DNA from 4 places in the Kitasatospora sp. NPDC051984 genome. Region 3 is predicted to be linked to each of the others. Evidence: riboswitches for the same ligand, from Rfam matches in the RefSeq annotation. Region 3 holds a riboswitch; each other region holds the start of a gene.
What was found. Region 3 has a riboswitch for cyclic di-AMP ahead of ACIHEI_RS09305 (NlpC/P60 family protein). Riboswitches for the same ligand answer to the same signal wherever they lie in the genome.

Region 1 (3,455 bases), on a different contig from region 3:
GCTCCCCTTTCAGAGCGAACCGCGGGCGGTCCGCACGCCGCCCACTGTGGTTCTTGCGGAGGATCGTAGGCTCGCCCCGACTCTCCACAACAGCAATTACCCGCCAGGTGACCAGACTCACGCGACGGCGGTTCCAGATACGGTCAAGACATGCCAGATCAGCCCCACGCCACCCATCCGCAACTCTTCACCTGGGAGTTCGCGGCCGATCCGTATCCGGCGTACGCCTGGCTGCGGGAGAACGCCCCGGTGCACCGCACCACGCTGCCGAGCGGGGTGGAGGCCTGGCTGGTCACCCGGTACGCGGACGCCCGGCAGGCGCTGGCCGACTCCCGGCTCTCCAAGAACCCGGCGCACCACAGCGAACAGGCGCACCGCACCGGCCGGGTGGGCATCCCGGGCGAGCGGCAGGCCGACCTGATGACCCACCTGCTGAACATCGACCCGCCGGACCACACCCGGCTGCGCCGCCTGGTGTCGAAGGCCTTCACACCGCGCCGGGTTGCCGAGTTCGAACCGCGGGTGCAGCAGCTCACCGACCGCCTGATCGACTCCTTCGCGGAGCGCGGCGAGGTCGACCTGATCCACGAGTTCGCCTTCCCGCTGCCGATCTACGCGATCTGCGACCTGCTCGGCGTCCCGCCCGAGGACCAGGACGACCTGCGCGACTGGGCCGGCATGATGATCCGCCATACCGGTGGCAAGCGCGGGGGAGTGGGCCGCGCGGTCAAGCAGATCCGCGGCTACCTGGCCGACCTGATCCACCGCAAGCGCGCCGACCTCGGCGACGACCTGATCTCCGGCCTGATCCGGGCCAGCGACCACGGCGAGCACCTGAGCGAGAACGAGGCCGCGGCGATGGCCTTCATCTTGTTGTTTGCGGGGTTCGAGACGACCATTAATTTGATCGGCAATGGGGCATTTGCCCTGCTCCGCAACCCCGTTCAGCGCACCCTGCTCCAGGAGTCGCTGGCGCGCGGGGAGTCGGGCCTGTTGGAGACCGGCATCGAGGAACTCCTGCGCTACGACGGGCCGGTGGAGCTGGCGACCTGGCGGTTCGCCACCCGGCCGCTGAGCATCGGCGGGGTGGACATCCCGGCGGGCGACCCGGTGCTGGTGGTGCTGGCCGCGGCGGACCGCGACCCGGACCGGTTCTCCGACGAGAACACCCTGGACCTGGCCCGGACGGACAATCCGCACCTCGGTTTCGGACACGGCATCCACTACTGCATCGGTGCGCCGCTGGCCCGGCTCGAAGGGCAGCGCGCGATCGGCACACTGCTGACACGGCTGCCGGACCTCCAGTTGGCCGCCGATCCGGCCGAACTCCGTTGGCGGGGTGGGCTGATCATGCGCGGGCTGCGCGAACTCCCGGTCTCCTTCACGCCCCGCTGACCCGGTTTCGACCGCCGCCGTCCTGCCCTCGCCCCGCCCCCGCACGTCACCGTCCGTGGGCCCGGTGGGGGCGCGGGTGCGCCCCCACCTGGGGCGAATACGGACATACATGGACGGTTTGTGCACGAGAAGTGAAGGTCCGTAATTTCGACGTGATACCGGTGATATGAGCTTGTGATTGCTCGTCAGCTCTGCTTACTCTCCGATTTGCCCGCAGCTGCGGGCCCCGAGCGCGGCACGCCGAGTCCTGTCCGCCGCACCCTCGGGACACCGACCAGGATTCGGACAGGAGCGGGGGAACCAGGTGTGAACGCCGTACTCCCAACGGCTTGGGGTGAAGCCGCCGGGGAACGGACGCAACCGCGTCCGGACCTCCCGGCGGCCGGGCCAGCCTCCCGGTCCGAACCCGACAGCTCACCTCGTAGGCGTGCGGAGAGGAAGTCCCATGCTGTTCACCGGTACTGGACGTCACCGCCGTAGCACCAAGGCCGAGAAGGTCGTCGCCGCTGCAGGCGTCGCCTCCGTGGGCCTGGCCCTGCCCCTGCTCTCCGCCACCGGAGCGGCAGCCGCACCCGCCGACACCTGGGACCGCGTGGCCCAGTGCGAGAGCGGCGGGGACTGGAGCATCAACACCGGAAACGGGTACTACGGCGGCCTGCAGTTCTCCTCCTCCACCTGGCGCGCCTACGGCGGCGGCGACTACGCCGCCCGCGCCGACCAGGCCACCCGCTCCGAGCAGATCGCGGTGGCCGAGCGGGTGCTCGCCTCCCAGGGGCCCGGCGCCTGGCCGTCCTGCTCGATCAAGGCCGGTCTGTCCCGCGGCGGCGACAGCTCCGAGGACACCGCCTCCCGCTCGCAGCAGCGCGCGGCGGCGCCCGAGCGGAAGCAGACGAAGTCGCAGCAGCAGTCGAAGAGTTCGAAGCAGAGCGCCCCGGCCGACGGGTCGACGCAGTCCGGCACCGGGAACTACACCGTGCAGGAGGGCGACACGCTGTCCGGGATCGCCGCCGCGCGGAACGTGTCCGGCGGCTGGGAGCAGCTGTTCCGGGCGAACCGCGAACTGATCGGCGCCGACCCCGATGTGATCATGCCCGGCCAGGTGCTGGCGCTGTGACGGCGCGGTCCGGCCGGCTCCGGCCCGGCGGTGGTATAGACCCTTCGTCGGTCTGACGATTCGTCCGCTCCGGGCGTGCGCCCAGCAGTTCGCGCCGCCCGGAGCCCGCCGCCGACGGGCAAACAGGTGAACTACCAGTGAGTAGCCGGGTCACACGGTGAGACGGGGCCCGGCCGGGCGTGGCCGTGGGCATGTCTGCGGCTAGGCTCTGGGCGTAACGACCACACATCCGCTTCCGCTAGGAGATGCCTCGTGCCGTCCATTGATGTCGTCGTAGCCCGTGAGATCCTCGACTCCCGCGGCAACCCCACGGTCGAGGTCGAGGTCGGTCTCGACGATGGCAGCACCGGTCGTGCGGCTGTCCCGTCGGGTGCCTCCACCGGCGCCTTCGAGGCGCTGGAGCTCCGCGACGGCGACAAGAACCGCTACTTCGGCAAGGGCGTCGAGAAGGCCGTCCTCGCCGTCATCGAGCAGATCGGCCCGGAGCTGGTCGGCTACGACGCCACCGAGCAGCGCCTGATCGACCAGGCCATGCTCGACCTGGACGCCACCCCGGACAAGTCCTCGCTCGGCGCCAACGCCATCCTCGGCGTCTCGCTCGCCGTCGCGCACGCCGCCTCCGAGGCCAGCGACCTGCCGCTGTTCCGCTACCTGGGCGGCCCGAACGCGCACGTGCTGCCGGTCCCGATGATGAACATCCTCAACGGCGGCTCGCACGCGGACTCCAACGTCGACATCCAGGAGTTCATGATCGCCCCGATCGGCGCGGAGTCCTTCTCCGAGGCCGTCCGCTGGGGCGTCGAGGTCTACCACACCCTCAAGGGCGTGCTGAAGGAGCGCGGGCTGTCCACCGGCCTGGGCGACGAGGGCGGCTTCGCCCCGAACCTGGACTCCAACCGCGAGGCCCTGGACCTCATCACCGAGGCCATCAAGAAGGCCGGCTACA
Region 2 (3,455 bases), on a different contig from region 3:
GCTGACCTGGCCGCGCCTGTACACGCTGCTGCTGCGCGCGGACGGCGTGCCGGTGGACGACCTCGACCAAGTGCGGGGCTGGCTGGAGGACTTCCGGGCGCTGGACGTCGAGGAGCGCTTCGCCGCGTACGAGCGGGTGCCGGGGGTGGATCCGGACGGTGGCTGGGGCCCGGAGCGGGCGCTGCTGGTCGGGGTGTCCACGGACGGGGCGCGCCGGCTGCTGGAGCACGGGCTGATGCAGCGCAGCTACCGCAACCTGGCCGAGCTGAACGCCCGGGGCCTGCCGATGCCGGACGAGCTCTCCGGGGAGTTCGAGGACTTCGAGGAGGCGGTGGCGCAGGCCGCGATCGACCTGTGCGGCGAGTGGACGGTGCCCGGGCTGGCCCGGCTGCTGCTGGAGGAGTACCCGGAGCTGGCCCCCGAGGTGTACTGAGGGTTTCGGCCCGCCGGGTCCACCGATCGGAGGACCCCGGAATCGTCCTGATGATCCATCGGTCCTGGCCGTCCGGACGATCCGCGGGGCGGGGCCGCCGGGCCAGGGTGGAGCCATGGACATCGTGACTCCGGCCGGCGCCACCTCCGTCGGCCTGCGCCCGTCGTTCCGTCGGATCGCCGCGCAGGCCGCCGCGCTCTGGTCGGCCGTCTTCGCCCTGGTGCACCTGTACTGGCTGCTGGGCGGCCGGGCCGGTCTGCCGGGCGGGCTGTCGGTGCTGGACAACACGCCGCTGCTGGTGATCGACATCATCGCGATACCGCTGTGCGCGGTGGCCGCGGCGCTGGCCCTGGCGCTGATACGGCCCTGGGGCGAGCGGCTGCCGGCCCGCGGGCTGCTGTGGGCAGCCCGGGGCACGGCGGTGCTGCTGATCGTGCACGCCGCGCCCTCCGTGCCGGACTGGCTGGCGCTGGCGGCGGGTCACCGCTCGGTGGCGGAGCTGGACGCGATGGCCCGCTTCGCGACCGTGCTGTACGAGCCGTTCTTCCTAGCCGGCGGGCTGCTGTTCGGCTGCGCGGTGTTCGGCCGTCGGCTCCTGCCCGAGCGCGGCGGCCGTCGATGAGCGGAAGAACTACGGCTGCAGGCCGCGCTGCTGGAGCCAGGGCAGCGGGTCGATCGGGGCGCCGCCGCCGGGGCGGACCTCCAGGTGGAGGTGCGGGCCGGTGACGTTGCCGGTGGCGCCGACCGCGCCGAGCACGGTGCCGGGGGCGACCTGGCCGGAGGCGGTGGCGATCCGGGAGAGGTGGCAGTACCAGAGTTCGGTGCCGTCGGGCAGGGTCTGGATGACCCGGTAGCCGTAGGGGCCGGACCAGCCCGCCGAGGTGACGGTGCCTCCGGCGACGGCGGCGACGGGGGTGCCGGTGCGGGCGGCGAAGTCCAGGCCGGTGTGCAGGTGCGCCCAGTGCGCGCCGGACTGGGCGAAGTGCGCGGTCAGCTGGTAGCCGGCCACCGGCAGGGTGTGCGCGGCCTGCTCGGCCTCGGCCTGCTGGGCGGCCCGCTTGGCCTCGGCCTCCTGCGCGGCGGCCAGCCGGGCGGATTCGTCGGCGGCGGTGCGCTGGCCGTCGGCCTGCTGCTGGATGCGGGCGGCGAGGGCGAGCCCGGGGTCGCCTGCGAGGAGGCCGTCGGAGGCTTCGTCCGCGGCTGTGACGGGCACCGGGGCGGCGGCCTGCGCGGGGGCGGCGCCGAGTGCGGTGGCGCCGAGCGCGGCGGTCATCGCGGTGACGCCCAGCAGGGGCGCGCCGGCGCGGGACTGACGGGGCAGCCGGTGCCGGGCGGCTTCCGGCTCGACCGGGTGGTCGAGCAACTGGGTGCCGGTGCTCTCGGTGTAGGTCGACGCCACGGGGGCGTGCTCCTTCCTTCCCTGCCGCCGACCGGGTTAGCTGACGGGTTCGGAGGTGGAAGGTCTCCTACGGTCGGGCCCAGGGCCGTCCCGATTCACCCCGGTGGAAACGTGGTTCCCCGGCTCCTGGGACGCCCCGAAGGGTGTGCCCAAGTGGATTAGGCGTGGCGCACGGTGCCGCATGGTTACGGCGTTGCCGACCGCGCTGCGTTATCAAACGTTAATCCTATGGACCCCATGATTCCAAGCCGCTACCACGAGACAGCGAAGATTTCCTGACGCCCTATGGGTGATTTGTGACGGTTCACCAGAGCCAACCTGACGGATTGTGACCGAGCGGTTGAGTATCCGTACTCACGCCACGCCTCCGGGCCGGCGCGACCCTGATGCCATGACCGCAACCGTGCCGCACCGGACCACCGCCGCCTACTTCGCCCAGGCCGCCGTCTCCTTCGGACTGGCCACCGCCGCGCTCTCGCTCGGGATCGCCTACCTGCCGGTGAGCGCCTGGATGCGCGCCTTCCTCGCCGTCGGGCTGCTGTACGAGATCACTTCCGCGTTCACGCTGGCCAAGGTGATCCGGGACCGCCAGGACGAGGGCGCGATCACCAGCCGGGTGGACCAGGCCCGGCTGGACAAGCTGCTCGCCGAGCACGACCCGTTCAAGGTGGAGGGGATCTGACCGATCCGGCCGGCCTCCACGGCTTGACGGCTAAGGCTATTAGCCTTAGCTTTATGGCTATCGGCAGTCGGCCGGGCCTCCAGCGCCCGGCGCACCGCAACGCCCGCCCAGGAGGCCCGCGATGAACAGCACCCTCGGCACCACCCGGTACGTCGACGTCCCCGGCGGCCGGATCGCCTACGACGACACCCCCGGCACCGGCGTCCCGGTCGTCCTGCTGCCCGGCATGCTCGACAAGCGCGCCACCTACCGGCACCTCGCACCGCTGCTGACCGCCGCCGGGCACCGGGTGATCACCATGGACCTGCGCGGCCTCGGCGAGTCCTCCACCGGGTTCACCGACTACTCCCCCGCCGCGATCGCCGACGACCTGGTCGCCCTGCTCGACCACCTCGACCTGCGCGGCGCCGTCCTGGCCGGCAACTCCTACACCGGCGCCACCGTGGTCCGCGCGGCCGAGCTCGCCCCCGGGCGGACCGCCGGGGTGGTGCTGATCGACGCCTTCATCGAGAACCTCCCGCTGAACGCCTTCCAGAAGGCCCTGTTCGGCCTGGCCGCCCCGCTGGTCACCGCGTTCCCCGGCCTGTGGAGCTCGATGCAGAAGTTCTACTACCCGACCGCGCGGCCCGCCGACTTCGACGCCTACCGGGCCGGCCTCGCCGAGATGCTGCGCGAGCCCGCCCGGAAGGCCGCGCTGCGCGGCTACCTCACGGGAGACTCCGCGCCGGTCGGCTGGTGCGAGGCCGTCGACGTGCCCGCGCTGGTGCTGATGGGCAGCAAGGACCCCGATTTCCCGAACCCCGAGCTGATCGCCGACCGGCAGGCCGCCGCGCTGCGCGGCCGTAAGGTGATGATCGAGAACGGCGGCCACTACCCGATGGCCGGCTACCCCCAGGCCGTCGCCGACGCCCTGCTCCCTTTCCTGAACGAGCTGAACGAGG
Region 3 (3,455 bases):
CCGCAGGGCCGGCCGGTGGTGGTGGTGTCCGCCGACAAGGAGGTCGCGGACGGGGTGCGCAAGGCCGGCGCCCGCCCGGTGGCCTCGGTTCTGCTGCTGAACCGCCTGTCGCGCAGCTGACGGCCGCTCAGCGGTGTTGGGGCGTCCGGAGTGTGTCGGTGTGGTGAAGAGGGGCGGAGAAGTGAATCCGGGAGCCCCCCGGGAGTGGACGCGGAGGCAGGGACTTCACTAGGGTCTGGCGTCAAACCTATATTCCGGACTATCGCTCTAACGGGTGAGTCCAGAGGAAGAAGGAGCACCGCCTTGGCCTCCCACCGCCGTCCCAAGCAGCCGAGTCGCGCCCGGGTGACCGTGCTCACCGCTGCCGCCGCGACCGCGGTCGCCCTGTCGGCCCAGGTGAGTGCGCACGCCGCGCCGGCCCAGCCGAACAAGGACGAGATCAAGGCGCAGGTCGACAAGCTCATGGAGGAGCAGGAGCAGGCGGCCGAGAAGTACAACGGCGCCAAGGAGAAGGCCGACCAGCTCCGCAAGCAGGCCGACCAGCTGCAGGACCAGCTGGCCCGCAGCCAGGACCAGCTGAACGAGCTGTCCTCCGGGCTCGCGGCGGTGGCCGGCGACCAGTACCGGCACGCGGGCGTCGACCCGTCGATGCAGCTGATGCTCTCCGCCGACCCGGACAAGTACCTGGACAAGGCGTCTTCCTTCGACCAGGCGGCCAGCACCCAGGCCGAGACCCTGAAGTCGCTGCAGGACCAGCAGCGCCGGCTGAACCAGCAGAAGCAGGAAGCGGCGGACGTCCTGAAGGAGCTGGACAACTCCACCCAGGCGCTCAACGACGCCAAGAACGAGGTCAGGACCAAGCTGGAGCAGGCGCAGAACCTGCTCAACCAGCTCTCCGCCTCCGACCGGCGGGCGATCACGCAAGGCGACGGCGCCGCCTCGCGCAGTGCCGACCGGGTCGACCCGGCCACCCTGCCGAAGGCCGCCGGCTACGCCGGGGTCGCGGTGCAGCGGGCGCTCGACAAGCGCGGTGCGCCGTACGTGTGGGGTGCGACCGGCCCGAGCACCTTCGACTGCTCCGGCCTGATGGTGTGGGCGTACGCGCAGGCCGGCGTCTCGCTGCCGCGCACCTCGCAGGCGCAGGGCAGCTACGGCGCCAGCGTGGGTACCGACTGGCACAACGCCCAGCCCGGTGACCTGGTGGTCTACTACGGCGACCGGCACCACGTCGGCATGTACATCGGCAACGGCATGGTGGTGCACGCGCCGCACACCGGTGACGTGGTGAAGACCATGAAGGTCGACGCGATGCCGATCTCGACCATCCGTCGGGTCTGACGGGCCGACAAACCGGACATACGCCCCTCGGGGCGACAATTGACACGCCGTGACACGCCCGGGCGGGTCGAGATCCTGCTGTGATCTCGAACACGTCCGGGCGTCGCGTTTCCCAGGCGAACGGCGGGAAATGCTACGCACTGTGCAACGAATCCCTTACGTTCGGTCAGTTTCGTAATCGAAATTGACTCAGATTCAGATTTTTTTCCGACAAGGATTTGAACGGATCACGGATCGGTTACTAGGGTCATAGTTCGACCACCGCAGAGTCGATCGCCCAAGGGGGGCGACGGCGGAGGTCGCCGCCGAGTCCGTGACGCAGCGGGTGGATCGTCAGAACGAGATCCGCCGACGGGGATACCCCTGAGGGGGTTGCTGTCGAACGGAGCCGGGGAACCACGTTCCCCCGGGGTGAATCGGCGCCAGGTCGGCCGCGAGAGCGGCCGGTGAGGCGCTGTAGGGCGTCTCTTCCGGCCCGAACCCGTCAGCTCACCCGGTAGGCGGTGTGAGGAAGAAGGAGTCCGCCTTCGTGGCGTCCCATCGCCGTCCCAAGCCCGTCGGCCGTGCCCGGGTCTCGATTCTCACTGCCGCTGCCGCCACCGCCGTCGCGCTGTCCGCCCAGACCGGCGCGCACGCCGATCCGGCGCCCACCAAGGACCAGGTCAAGGCGCAGGTCGACCAGCTCAACGAGCAGGCCGAGGTGAAGACCGAGGCGCTCAACGCCTCCGTCGAGAAGCAGCAGAACCTGCAGAAGCAGGTCACCCAACTGCAGGACCAGCTGGCCCGCCAGCAGGAGCAGGTGACCACCGTCCAGGACAGCCTGGCGACGATCGCCGCCGAGCAGTACCGCAACGGCGGCATGCCGCAGACCATGCAGCTGATGCTCTCCAGCAACCCGGACAGCTTCCTCGGGCAGGCCGGAACGCTGAACACGGTCGGCGCCACCCAGGCCGACCTGCTCAAGAGCTTCAAGGCCGAGCAGGCCAAGCTCGACGGGCAGCGCGAGGAGGCCGCGCAGAAGCTCGCCGAACTGGACACCACCACGAAGGCCCTCAAGGCCGACAAGGAAGACGTCCAGTCCAAGCTGGCCAAGGCGCAGGAGCTGCTCAACACGCTCACCCAGAAGGAGCGCGACGATCTCGCGGCGGCCGAGGCCAAGGCCGCGAACGACTCCCGCACCCAGGCCGAGCGCGCCTCCCGCGACAACACCCGCACCGACCTCGGCGCCCCGCCGGCCCAGGCCCCGGCCGGCTACGCGGGTGCCGCGATGAACGCCGCGCTGTCCAAGCTGGGCAGCTGGTACTCCTACGGCGCGGCCGGCCCGAGCACCTTCGACTGCTCCGGTCTGATGCAGTGGGCGTACGCCCAGGCGGGTGTCTCCATCCCGCGCACCTCGCAGGCCCAGGCGGGCGCCGGCACCAGCCTCGGCACCAACATCGCCAACGCCCGTCCGGGTGACCTGATCATCTACTACGGCGACCAGCACCACGTCGGCATGTACGTCGGAAACGGGCAGATCGTGCACGCCCCGCACACCGGCGCGCAGGTCCGCTACGAGTCGGCGACCGTCATGCCGATCACCAAGATCGTCCGGATCTGACGGCCGCTCGGAGCCTTCGGCCCGGCACCCCGCACAGGGGGTGCCGGGCCGCTCTCGTTCCGGTGTCCGATTCGCGGTCGAATATTCGAAGTTGTCAGGGTTTGGACTGGATCCGTCCGACTCGCTAACCTCTGCCCCGGCCCCCCGTGCGGACGGCCGTCCGATCCGCGGGCGGCGGCGGAGGCCGGAGCTCAGGAACGGAGTCGTCGCACGTGCCAGTGCACCGTCGCCCCCCACTGCCCGGTGTCCAACGCCTCGCCCGAGCCCTGGCGCTCACCGCCGCCGCGACGGGCGTGATCCATCTCGGCGTCGCCCCGGCCGCCGCCACTCCGGCCGACCCGCCGGACCGCGCCGACGTCAAGGCGCAGGTCGACCAGCTGTACGACGAGGCCGAGCAGGCCTCCGAGAAGTACAACGCCGCCCAGGAACAGCAGAAACGGCTGCAGCGCGAGGCCGGCATCCTGCTGACCCAGGTCGCCGCCGGGCAGGACGACCTCAACCGGCTGCGCGCCGACCT
Region 4 (3,455 bases), 430 kb from region 3:
CTGGGCTTGAGCTCCTCGAAGGGCACCTCGACGGTGAGTCGAACCCGGGTCGGGTTCAGAGTCTCGACGGCGCTCTTCACGGTGGGGTCTCCTAGGGGGGCTTGCGGTCAGGGCGATAGGCGGTTGGGGCTGCAATGCTGTCCGTACTACCGCCAGCGGTCCATCCTACCGGTACCACGAAAGTGACTGCGCCCGGCACCGGGTGCACGGCGGAGCAGGGCCGGGGCGGCCGCGCCCCACAACGACAGCGGAGCAGGGCCGGGGCGGCCGCGCCCCACAACGACAACAGGGCCCCGCCCACGGACGAGACCCTGCCGCACGGTCGGGGTGACCGGATTCGAACCGACGGCCTTCCGCTCCCAAAGCGGACGCGCTACCAACCTGCGCCACACCCCGTGGTGCCGAGCAGAAGAGTACACGTCGGGCCGCCTCCGACCGGGGCGATATTCGCGAGCCGACAGCGCGGAAGGAGTGTGCAATCCACCGGCTCGACCAGGTACCCTGGTCCAGTCCTCGCCACCGCGACGCGGTGCGGGTACGCCTTTGCGGGTGTAGCTCAATGGTAGAGCCCCAGTCTTCCAAACTGGTCACGCGAGTTCGATTCTCGTCACCCGCTCCGAATGGCCAACGGCCCCGACTGCCAACGCAGTCGGGGCCGTTGCCGTTTTCCGCGGCGCCAGCACGGTTCGCCGGACAGCCCGAAGGCCCCGCGCAGCGGACTGCGCGGGGCCTTCGGGGGTGAGGCGTGGATCAGACGTTGACGCCGTGGGCCGCCAGGTAGGCGACGGGGTCGATGTCGGAGCCGTAGTTCGGGGTGGTGCGGATCTCGAAGTGCAGGTGCGGGCCGGTCACGTTGCCGGTGGCGCCGGAGAGACCGATCTGCTGACCCGCCGTCACGGACTGGCCGGCCGAGACGGAGATCGAGGACAGGTGGGCGTACTGGGCGTACTTGCCGTCGGCCAGCTTGATGACGACCTGGTTGCCGTAGGCACCGCCGTTGCCGGCGGAGACCACGGTGCCGTTGGCGATGGCCTTGAGGCTGGTGCCGGTGGCGACCGGGAAGTCGATGCCGGTGTGGTAGCCGGAGGCCCAGTTGGAGCCGGCGACCTTGTAACCGGTGGTGACCTTGCCCGGCGCCGGGGCGACGTAGGTGGAGCTGTTGCTCGCGGCGGCCGGGACGGCGGTGGGGGCCGTGGTGGCGGTGGTGGCCGTGGTGGCGACCGGGGGCGCCGCCTGCGGGGCCGGGGCCACGGGCTGGGCCTTGACGGTGCCGGTGGTGGCCGGCTTCGCGGTGTCGGCCTTCTTGACGGCGACCTTCGGCGCGGTGGCGGTGTCCGTGGAGGTGGACTTGGCGGCCGGGGCCTGCGCGGGGGCGGCGGCCTGGCCGTTGATGGCCAGCTTCTGGCCCGGGAAGATCAGGTCGGGGTTGCCACCGACCACGGAGCGGTTGTCCTGGTACAGCTTCTGCCAGCCACCGTCGACGTGCTGCGCGGCGGCGATCTTGGACAGGGTGTCGCCGGAGGCGACCCGGTAGCTGTGCGGGGCGGCGGCCTGGTCGGCGACGGGGGTGGCGTCCACCGAGACCGTGGACGGGCGGCTGCCGGCCTGCTCGGTGGCGGTGTGCGCGGAGGCGGCGGTGACCGGGAGGCCGATCGCGGCGCCGGCCACACCGGTGGCGATGGCGATCCGGGCGATGGTGGCCAGGCTCGGCTTGCGGTGCTTGCCCTGAGCGGACATGAAGGCGTTCCTCTCCGACGCCTGCGAGGTGAGCTGTCGGGTTCGGGCGAGAGTTGCCCGGCCGCAGGAACTGCGGCTTCACCCCGAGCCGTTCCCGGTGGTTTCCGGGCCCGGCGACTTACCTGTGGTTCCCCCGCTCCTGCCGTGGCGTGGTATCTGGTCGGCACCGGACGACGGCAGGACTAGGCGTTCCGTCCGGTGGCCCGCCCGGTCACTGGCCGGGCTGCGGAGGAAGCAAATCCCACGGCCCGTGAGGCTGGCAAACGCCGATCGGCCCCGCTCCCTGGGTCGGGAAGGGGCTGACGATCCACCAGGTCACGCTGTGCCGACACCCTGCTGCGGTGCGCGTACGCGATCATGACAGTGTGCGTACGAACCCCGCACGGTGGGCGACTTCGGCCACCGTGCGCGTTCGGGCGCGGACCTGGCGTGACGTTGCGGGTGAGCCTGGTCACCGTGGGCAGGCCGAATGGACGGCGCGGGGGTGTCTCCCGCCCGTCGTGGCGTGCCGCCGGGGAGCCGACAGGCCGTCAGCCCGCGATCGACGCGATGGCCTTGGAGACCGAGGTGAGGAACTGCTGGATCGGGCCGGCCATGGTCGACTGGCTCAGCATGAAGCCGAACAGGGCGGCGACGATGGCGTGCCCGGTCTTCAGCTGCTTGTTGCGAATGAAGATCGCGACGATGATGCCGAACAGGACAAGCGCGGAGACGGAGAAGGCCACCGGGACTCACTTCCTCGATTCATGGCGGGGGTTCGGTGGAAGCCGGCGTTGGCTCCCAGGCGGAAACCGGCCCCTGCCCCCCGTGTCCCCACCACTCCATCCGGACTCAGTGTGGTCGCTCGTGCTGAGTGCGTAAAGGACTTGCCCGGTCGCTCGGTGCCCGAACCCGCCTGGCAGGACTGATTTTCGCCGACCGCGACGATAGCGGACGGGTTCTGACACCCCGTCGGCGGGCGGTGGTCCGTGCTGGCCTGCGCGGCAAACCGGCAGGCAGATCCAACATCGCCGCCCGGCTCGGGCCGCGAACCGGAATTGGCCGAAGATCAACGTCCGGGTTTGACACTCCGTGGACACTCCGCGCTCACCGCGTCTGCACCGGACGGAGGTTCAGCGGCGCCAGACCAGCAGCACCGCGCGGTCGTCGTTGACGTGCTTGGCGACGGTGTCGATCAGCCGGACCGCGGAGCCGGGCCGGATCGACCCCGGGGCGGTGGCGACCAGCCGGTCGGCCTCGCCCATCAGCCGGTCCATGCCCTCGGCGAGGTCGCGGCCGGGGATCTCCACCATGCCGTCGGTGCACAGCATCAGGACGTCGCCGGGGCCGAGGGTGCCGCGCACCCCCTCGAACTTGGCCTCGTCGTAGACGCCGAGCAGCGGGCCCTCGGCCTCCTTGACCTCCCAGTACCCGGCGCCCGCGAGACGGTGCATGCCGGGCAGGTGCCCGGCGGAGAGCAGTTCGTACTCGCCGGTGTCCAGGTCGACCACCAGATGGACGGCGGTGGCGAAGCCCTCCGCCCAGTCCTGCCGCAGCAGGTAGCCGTTGGCGGCGGGCAGGAAGTCGTGGGCGGGCAGCGAGCCGAGCAGGCCGCCGAAGGCGCCGGAGAGCAGCAGGGCGCGGCTGCCGGCGTCCATGCCCTTTCCGGAGACGTCGGCGAGGACGGCTTCCAGCATCCGTCCGCCGGGGCCGGTGCGGGCGGCGACCATGAAGTCGCC

Region 1: it holds a riboswitch for cyclic di-AMP, as region 3 does, so the genes downstream of both, ACIHEI_RS01770 (transglycosylase family protein) here and ACIHEI_RS09305 (NlpC/P60 family protein) in region 3, are expected to answer to the same signal.
Region 2: it holds a riboswitch for cyclic di-AMP, as region 3 does, so the genes downstream of both, ACIHEI_RS09150 (M23 family metallopeptidase) here and ACIHEI_RS09305 (NlpC/P60 family protein) in region 3, are expected to answer to the same signal.
Region 4: it holds a riboswitch for cyclic di-AMP, as region 3 does, so the genes downstream of both, ACIHEI_RS11255 (peptidoglycan DD-metalloendopeptidase family protein) here and ACIHEI_RS09305 (NlpC/P60 family protein) in region 3, are expected to answer to the same signal.

What each region holds. Positions count from the first base shown of each region.
Region 1 is NZ_JBIUCB010000001.1:383,479-386,933, forward strand. Features, by position in the region: gene ACIHEI_RS01765 (cytochrome P450) at 151-1,395, shown strand; cyclic di-AMP (ydaO/yuaA leader) riboswitch at 1,638-1,837, shown strand; gene ACIHEI_RS01770 (transglycosylase family protein) at 1,841-2,509, shown strand; gene eno (phosphopyruvate hydratase) at 2,762-3,455, shown strand, end outside.
Region 2 is NZ_JBIUCB010000003.1:542,519-545,973, reverse strand. Features, by position in the region: gene ACIHEI_RS09160 (hypothetical protein) at 1-433, shown strand, start outside; gene ACIHEI_RS09155 (DUF3995 domain-containing protein) at 549-1,055, shown strand; gene ACIHEI_RS09150 (M23 family metallopeptidase) at 1,065-1,832, opposite strand; cyclic di-AMP (ydaO/yuaA leader) riboswitch at 1,843-2,007, opposite strand; gene ACIHEI_RS09145 (YiaA/YiaB family inner membrane protein) at 2,224-2,514, shown strand; gene ACIHEI_RS09140 (alpha/beta fold hydrolase) at 2,636-3,455, shown strand, end outside.
Region 3 is NZ_JBIUCB010000004.1:9,156-12,610, reverse strand. Features, by position in the region: gene ACIHEI_RS09315 (NYN domain-containing protein) at 1-120, shown strand, start outside; gene ACIHEI_RS09310 (NlpC/P60 family protein) at 304-1,338, shown strand; cyclic di-AMP (ydaO/yuaA leader) riboswitch at 1,705-1,857, shown strand; gene ACIHEI_RS09305 (NlpC/P60 family protein) at 1,868-2,938, shown strand; gene ACIHEI_RS09300 (NlpC/P60 family protein) at 3,151-3,455, shown strand, end outside.
Region 4 is NZ_JBIUCB010000004.1:440,030-443,484, forward strand. Features, by position in the region: gene tig (trigger factor) at 1-80, opposite strand, end outside; tRNA gene ACIHEI_RS11245 (tRNA-Pro) at 323-396, opposite strand; tRNA gene ACIHEI_RS11250 (tRNA-Gly) at 546-616, shown strand; gene ACIHEI_RS11255 (peptidoglycan DD-metalloendopeptidase family protein) at 751-1,737, opposite strand; cyclic di-AMP (ydaO/yuaA leader) riboswitch at 1,743-1,897, opposite strand; gene ACIHEI_RS11260 (hypothetical protein) at 2,268-2,462, opposite strand; gene ACIHEI_RS11265 (PP2C family protein-serine/threonine phosphatase) at 2,850-3,455, opposite strand, start outside.